Regions from separate parts of the Streptomyces sp. SCL15-4 genome, predicted to be linked through region 1. Evidence: riboswitches for the same ligand, from Rfam matches in the RefSeq annotation. Region 1 holds a riboswitch; the other holds the start of a gene.

Region 1 (3,849 bases):
CCCGACCCCGCCACCAGCGGCTCGAAGCGGCCGTGGGTGACCAGCGTGACGTCGTGCCCGGCCAGCGCGAGCCGGTGCCCGAGCCCGGTGTACGGGGCGGCGTCGCCCCGGGAACCCGCCGTCATGATCGCAACACGCACGCCGGCCAGTATGACCGGTTCCGCCGTTCCGGCACCCGTGCGCCCGCGTGATTGTCCGGTACACGTCCACACGCCCGTGTCAACGGACACCGGCCGGCAGTGGGCCGTCAGGCGCGGGCGCGGCGCCCGGTACCGGCCGGCGCCGGGACCCGGCCTCGGGCCGTCCGGGCCGGGCCCGCGCGTGCGGCGGCGAGGGCACCCGGCGGATGCTGCTCCTAGACGCGCGCGCCGGCGCCGTCCCCGGCCCGCGGACCACCTTCACCCGCGTCATCCCCGGGTACGGCGGGACCACAGCGCCCGGACGCGCCGGTCCCGCGTCGCCCCTACGCCCCGAGTTGCCGGGCCGCGGCCGTCACCGTCTGCTCCAGCAGCGTGGCGATCGTCATCGGGCCGACGCCGCCCGGCACCGGCGTGATCAGCGAGGCCCGCTCCACGGCCGAGTCGAAGTCGACGTCGCCCACGTTCCCCGGGTTGTAGCCCGCGTCGATCACGACCGCGCCCGGCTTGACGTCCTGCCCCCGGATCAGCCGCGGCCGGCCCACCGCCGCCACGACGATGTCGGCCTCGCGGACCGCCGCCGACAGGTCCCGGGTGCGCGAGTGGCAGTACGTCACGGTCGCGTCCCGGGCCAGCAGCAGCATGCCCACCGGCTTGCCGAGGATCGCGCTGCGGCCCACCACCACGGCCCGCTTCCCGGCCGGGTCGACGCCGTACTCGTCCAGCAACCGCACGATGCCGCCCGGCGTGCAGGAGACGAAGCCCGGCAGTCCGAAGCTCATCGTGGCGAACGAGGCGAAGGTGACACCGTCCACGTCCTTCTCCGGCGCGATCGCCTCGAACGCGGCCCGCTCGTCGATGTGGTCGCCCACCGGATGCTGGAGCAGGATGCCGTGCACGCCCGGATCGGCCGACAACTCCCGCAGCGTGCCGACGAGACCGTCCGTCGTGGTGGTGGCCGGCAGCGCGACGTGCCGGGAGGTGATGCCGGCCTTGCGGCAGCGGTTCTGCTTCATGCGGACGTAGGTCACGGACGCCGGGTCCTCACCGACCAGCACGGTCGCGAGACACGGCGCGGTGCCGGTGCGGCCGGTGAGATCGGCGGCCCGGCGCGCGGTCTCCTCCACGATGCGGCGGGCGAGCGCGGTGCCGTCCATCAGACGGGCGGCCTGGGTCCGGGTCATGCTGCACACTCCTGGGCTGGATCGGCTCTTGTCGCCCAGGCGCGCGGCTGTCTCAATGGACCGCTCCCCGGTGGTACTCCACCTCAGCGCCAGTCACGGCCCGCTCACAGCGTAACCGAGTGTGTGTACGACCCTCGGGCCGCCCTTCCTCCGGTACCGGCCGGGCCTGGTCGTCTAGTCGTCCCAGACCTGGATGACCAGCTGGTCGGCGATTCTGCCGTCCCGCAGGGTGAGCATCGACTCGGCGACGACCCGGGTGCCGTCCGCGTACTCGCAGGACTCGCTGTAGGCGGCCCGGTCACCCTGGATGACGCACTGCTCCAGCCGGTGCGTCATGTCGCGGTGGTAGATGTCGTCCAGCAGCTCGGCGATCTGGGCCCGGCCGCGCAGCACCGTGGGGTGACTGGGCTGGTGGTCGCGGTCCACGATGCGGATCCGCGCGTCGTCCGCGTAGAGCGACAGCAGCGTGTTGCCGGTGTTGCCCTCTATGCCCCGGCGCAGTGTCTCGGTGTCGAAGGCGGAGCCCGTCGCATCAGTCATGGTGACCTCCTTCAGGCGCCCGCGGCCCGGCCACGAGCGGGCCGCACGGGTCCCCCTGTCGAGACTCCTCCGCCCCGGCGGCCCCGGCAAGCGCGGGCGGCACGCTCCACCTCACGGGTGAGCCGGCTCCGCCGCCCGTGTCCGGCCCGGGCCCCGGGCCGTTGCTGAGGGCATGATCTCCACACGACGCATCGCCGCCGCCGTCGGTCTGGCCGCCGGGATCGCCGGCCTCGCCGCACCGCAGGCGGGCGCGGCGACCACCGGCGCGCCCCTCATCGGAAAGTTCGGCGCGCTGTCCGCGCTGGACTCGCTCACCGCCGGTGACATCCCGGCCCCGCACCGGGACCGCGTGCCGAAGGTCAGCGACCAGGTGCAGGAGCTGAGGCACCTGCGCGAGCTGAACCAGCTGCACCAGCTGGAGCAGGTCATCGCCCCCGCGGCGCCCGTGCTCGGCCTGGTGAACGCCGTTCCCGTCCGCCTCCGCTGACACCCGGCCCGCGCCGCGGCCGACGGCGGCCGGAAGGATGCGCGATCATGTGCGTGATCCGTCCCGCTACCGATCGGTCGCGTCGTAGGGTCGTCGGCGAAGGCATTCGATGAAGGGACAGGCCATGGCGCAGGAAGTACGCGGCGTGATCGCACCGGGCAAGGACGAGCCCGTGCGGATCGAGACGATCGTGGTGCCGGACCCGGGGCCCGGCGAGGCCGTCGTACGCGTCCAGGCCTGCGGGGTCTGCCACACCGATCTGCACTACAAGCAGGGCGGCATCTCCGACGACTTCCCCTTCCTGCTCGGCCACGAGGCCGCCGGTGTCGTGGAGTCGGTCGGCGAGGGCGTCACCGACGTCGCCCCGGGAGACTTCGTCGTCCTCAACTGGCGCGCGGTGTGCGGGCAGTGCCGGGCCTGTCTGCGCGGCCGGCCCTGGTACTGCTTCGACACCCACAACGCCCGGCAGAAGATGACCCTCGCCGCGACCGGCCAGGAGCTGTCCCCGGCGCTCGGCATCGGCGCCTTCGCCGAGAAGACGCTCGTCGCGGCCGGCCAGTGCACCAAGGTCGACCCGGCCGTGTCCCCGGCGGTCGCGGGCCTCCTCGGCTGCGGGGTGATGGCCGGCATCGGCGCCGCGATCAACACCGGCGACGTCGGCCGCGGCGACTCGGTCGCCGTGATCGGCTGCGGCGGTGTCGGCGGCGCGGCCATCGCCGGGTCGAAGCTGGCCGGCGCGGGCCGGATCATCGCCGTCGACATCGACGACCGCAAGCTGGAGACGGCGCGGAGCCTCGGCGCCACGCACACCGTCAACTCCAAGGAGACCGACGCCGTCGAGGCGGTCCGCGAGCTGACCGGCGGCTTCGGAGCCGACGTCGTGATCGAGGCCGTCGGCCGGCCCGAGACCTACCGGCAGGCGTTCTACGCCCGCGACCTGGCCGGCACCGTCGTCCTCGTCGGCGTCCCCACCCCGGACATGAAGCTCGAACTGCCGCTGCTGGACGTCTTCGGCCGCGGCGGCGCCCTGAAGTCGAGCTGGTACGGCGACTGCCTGCCCAGCCGTGACTTCCCCATGCTGATCGACCTGCACCTGCAAGGCCGCCTGCCGCTCGACGCGTTCGTCACCGAGACCGTCGGACTCGACCAGGTGGAGCAGGCGTTCGAGCGGATGCACCACGGTGACGTGCTGCGCTCGGTGGTGGTGCTGTGATGACCGCCCGCGTCGAACGCCTCGTCACCAGCGGCCAGTTCACACTGGACGGCGGCACCTGGGACGTGGAGAACAACGTGTGGCTCGTCGGCGACGACCGGGAGGTGATCGTCATCGACGCCGCCCACGACGCCGAGGCCATCGCCCGCGCCGTCGGCGACCGGCGCCTGACCGCCATCGTGTGCACCCACGCCCACAACGACCACGTCAACGCGGCCCCGGCGCTCGCCGACCTGACCGGCGCCACGATCTGGCTGCACCCCGACGACCTGCCGCTGTGGAAACAGA
Region 2 (3,849 bases), 2.4 Mb from region 1:
CACGGTGTCGTAGCGGATCACCGTGTCGGTGTCGGTGACCGCGCTCTTGACCTTCTTGGCCGTGGTCTTCGGCTCGTCCAGGAGGTTGATCAGGCCCTTCGGCGTGGACGCCGACTTGCTCATCTTGATCGTCGGGTCCTGGAGGTCGTAGATCTTCGCCGTCTCCTTGAGGATGTACGGCTTGGGGATCGTGAAGGTGTCGCCGAAGCGGCCGTTGAAGCGCTCGGCGAGGTCGCGGGTCAGCTCGATGTGCTGGCGCTGGTCCTCGCCGACGGGGACCTCGTGGGCCTGGTACAGCAGGATGTCCGCGACCTGGAGGACCGGGTAGGTGAACAGGCCGACGGAGGCCCGGTCGGCGCCCTGCTTCGCGGACTTGTCCTTGAACTGGGTCATCCGGGACGCCTCGCCGAAGCCGGTGAGGCAGTTCATGACCCAGGCCAGCTGGGCGTGCTCGGGGACGTGGCTCTGCACGAAGAGGGTGCAGCGGTCGGGGTCCAGACCGGCGGCCAGCAGCTGGGCCGCGGCCAGGCGGGTGTTGGCGCGCAGTTCCTTCGGGTCCTGCGGCACCGTGATCGCGTGCAGGTCGACGACCATGTAGAAGGCGTCGTGGGACTCCTGCAGGGCCACCCACTGGCGGACGGCGCCGAGGTAGTTGCCGAGGTGGAACGAGCCGGCGGTGGGCTGGATGCCGGAGAGCACGCGGGGTCGGTCAGTCGCCATGCTTCTCATTGTCTCAGAGCGGGCGGGGGGTTCTGTGCGTGGGGAACCGCCGACCGCGCAAGTCGGTCGCGCGGCTCCCCGTGCTCGTGCGGGACGGTTCAGCCGAGGTCGACCTGCGGGTACAGCGGGAAGCCCGCCACCAGGTCCGTGGCGCGCCGGGCGATCTCCTGGGAGACCTTCTCGTCCAGGACGTGGCTCGCCTTGGACGGGGCGCCGGACTTGGTGGTGCCCGGCTCGGTGGTGGTCAGGACGCGGTCGATCAGGGCCGCCACCTCGTCCATCTCGGCCGTGCCGAGGCCGCGGGTGGTCAGCGCGGGGGTGCCGACGCGGATGCCGGAGGTGTACCAGGCGCCGTTCGGGTCGGCCGGGATGGCGTTGCGGTTGGTGACGATGCCCGAGTCGAGCAGGGCCGCCTCGGCCTGGCGGCCGGTGAGGCCGTAGGAGGTGGCGACGTCGATCAGGTTGAGGTGGTTGTCCGTGCCGCCGGTGACGAGGGTGGCGCCCCGGCGCGTCAGGCCCTCGGCGAGCGCGCGGGAGTTGTCGACGATGCGCTGGGCGTAGTCCTGGAAGGCGGGCTGCCGGGCCTCGGCGAGGGCGACGGCCTTGGCGGCCATGACGTGCGGGAGCGGGCCGCCGAGGACCATCGGGCAGCCGCGGTCCACCTGGTCCTTGAGGGAGTCGTCGCACAGCACCATGCCGCCGCGCGGGCCGCGCAGGGACTTGTGGGTGGTGGTGGTGACGATCTGGGCGTGCGGGACCGGGTCGAAGTCGCCGGTGAGGACCTTGCCGGCGACCAGGCCGGCGAAGTGGGCCATGTCGACCATGAGGGTGGCGCCGACCTCGTCGGCGATCTCGCGCATGATCCGGAAGTTCACCAGACGGGGGTACGCGGAGTAGCCCGCGACGATGATCAGCGGCTTGAACTCGCGGGCCTGGGCGCGCAGCGCGTCGTAGTCGATCAGGCCGGTGGCGGGGTCGGTGCCGTAGGAGCGCTGGTCGAACATCTTGCCGGAGATGTTCGGGCGGAAGCCGTGGGTGAGGTGGCCGCCGGCGTCCAGGGACATGCCGAGCATGCGCTGGTTGCCGAAGGCCTGGCGCAGCTCGGCCCAGTCGGCGTCGGTGAGGTCGTTGATCTGGCGGGCGCCGGCCTTCTCCAGGAAGGGCACCTCGACGCGGTCGGCGAGGACGGCCCAGAAGGCGACGAGGTTGGCGTCGATGCCGGAGTGCGGCTGGACGTAGGCGTGGCGGGCGCCGAAGAGTTCGCGGGCGTGCTCGGCGGCGAGGGCCTCGACGGTGTCGACGTTGCGGCAGCCGGCGTAGAAGCGGCGGCCGATGGTGCCTTCGGCGTACTTGTCGCTGAACCAGTTGCCCATCGCGAGCAGGGTCGCCGGGGAGGCGTAGTTCTCCGAGGCGATCAGCTTGAGCATCCCGCGCTGGTCGGCGACCTCCTGGCCGATGGCGTCGGCGACGCGCGGCTCCACGGCGCGGATCACGTCGAGGGCGGCGCGGAAGGCGGTGGACTCGGTGGAGAGGGGGGCGGCGTTCTCGGGCATCAGGGACCTCCGGACGGTGTGCGTACAGCGTTCACGTTCGGCCCAGGCGCACGGCACTCTTACCGCTCGGGCCGCTCCCTGATGGTCCGTCCCATCCCAGCGCGCCAGTCACGGCCCGGCTCTCAGCGTACCGGGCGCGCCGGGCGGGGAAGATCCCGCGTCCACCATGCGAGCGGGGTTAAGAAGGAGGTCATCGTCGTATCCGGACCGATCCGGGAGAGTCCGTGACCGCTGCCGAAGAAGACCTCATCGCCCTCGCCGATGCGCGCTGCGCGCCCACCTACCATCCGCTGCCGGTGGTGCTCGCCACGGGTGAGGGGGCGTGGGTGACGGACGTGGCGGGGCGGCGGTACCTGGACCTGCTGGCCGGTTACTCGGCGCTCAACTTCGGGCACGGCCATCCGCGGCTGGTCGAGGCGGCCCGGCGGCAGCTGGAGCGGCTGACGCTGACCTCCCGCGCCTTCCACCACGACCGGCTCGCGGCGTTCTGCGCCCGGCTGGCCGAGCTGTGCGGGATGGAGATGGTGCTGCCGGTGAACACGGGCGCGGAGGCGGTGGAGAGCGCGGTCAAGGTGGCCCGGAAGTGGGGGTACCGGGTGAAGGGGGTGCCCGCGGAGATGGCGAAGATCGTCGTGGCGGGCGGCAACTTCCACGGCCGTACGACGACCATCATCAGCTTCTCCACGGACTCCGAGGCGCGGGCGGACTTCGGGCCGTACACCCCGGGGTTCGAGATCGTGCCGTACGGGGATCTGACCGCGATGCGGGCGGCGCTGACGGAGAACACGGTGGCGGTGCTGCTGGAGCCGGTGCAGGGCGAGGCGGGGGTGATCGTGCCGCCGGCCGGTTATCTGGCGGGGGTGCGGGAGCTGACCCGGGAGCGGAACGTCCTCTTCGTCGCCGACGAGGTCCAGTCCGGGCTGGGCCGGACCGGGCGGACCTTCGCGTGCGAGCACGAGGGGGTCGTGCCGGACGCGTATGTGCTGGGCAAGGCGCTGGGCGGCGGGATCGTGCCGGTGTCGGCTGTGGTGTCGAGCGCGGCGGTGCTCGGGGTGTTCCGGCCGGGCGAGCACGGGTCGACGTTCGGCGGGAATCCGCTGGCCTGCGCGGTGGCACTGGAGGTGATCGCGATGCTGCGGACCGGTGAGTACCAGGAGTGGGCGGCCCGGCTGGGCGAGCGGCTGCACCGGATGCTGGCCGGGCTGCCGGCGACCGGCCGGGTGACGGCGGTGCGGGGGCGGGGGCTGTGGGCCGGGGTGGACGTCTCCCCCGCGGTGGGCACCGGGCGGGAGATCGCCGAGCGGCTGCTGGCCCGTGGGGTCCTGGTCAAGGAGACCCACGGGTCGACGATCCGTCTCGCGCCTCCGCTGGTGATCGGCGAGGAGGACCTGGAGTGGGCGGTGGAGCAGCTGCGGGCGGTGCTGTCCGGGGGCTGATCAGCGCAGAGGGAGGTCGATGCCGTGCTCGGCGGCGGGCCGGGGTCCGAAAATGCGCCGGTCGGATTCCTCGATGGCCACGTCGTCGATGCTCGCCTCGCGGCGGCGCATCAGGCCGTGCTCGTCGAACTCCCACAGTT

The links. A riboswitch is a leader RNA that binds a small molecule or an ion and turns the genes downstream of it on or off. The one in region 1 is predicted to bind ZMP and ZTP.
Region 2: it holds a riboswitch for ZMP and ZTP, as region 1 does, so the genes downstream of both, SCK26_RS14775 (glycine hydroxymethyltransferase) here and SCK26_RS04415 (bifunctional 5,10-methylenetetrahydrofolate dehydrogenase/5,10-methenyltetrahydrofolate cyclohydrolase) in region 1, are expected to answer to the same signal.

What each region holds. Positions count from the first base shown of each region.
Region 1 covers NZ_JAOBTQ010000001.1:1,059,606-1,063,454, reverse strand. Annotated here, with positions in the region: gene SCK26_RS04420 (glycosyltransferase) at 1-125, opposite strand, end outside; gene SCK26_RS04415 (bifunctional 5,10-methylenetetrahydrofolate dehydrogenase/5,10-methenyltetrahydrofolate cyclohydrolase) at 464-1,321, opposite strand; ZMP/ZTP riboswitch at 1,348-1,428, opposite strand; gene SCK26_RS04410 (nuclear transport factor 2 family protein) at 1,496-1,861, opposite strand; gene SCK26_RS04405 (hypothetical protein) at 2,034-2,348, shown strand; gene SCK26_RS04400 (S-(hydroxymethyl)mycothiol dehydrogenase) at 2,473-3,561, shown strand; gene SCK26_RS04395 (MBL fold metallo-hydrolase) at 3,561-3,849, shown strand, end outside.
Region 2 covers NZ_JAOBTQ010000001.1:3,439,835-3,443,683, forward strand. Annotated here, with positions in the region: gene trpS (tryptophan--tRNA ligase) at 1-720, opposite strand, end outside; gene SCK26_RS14775 (glycine hydroxymethyltransferase) at 819-2,273, opposite strand; ZMP/ZTP riboswitch at 2,307-2,395, opposite strand; gene rocD (ornithine--oxo-acid transaminase) at 2,498-3,709, shown strand; gene SCK26_RS14785 (nuclear transport factor 2 family protein) at 3,710-3,849, opposite strand, start outside.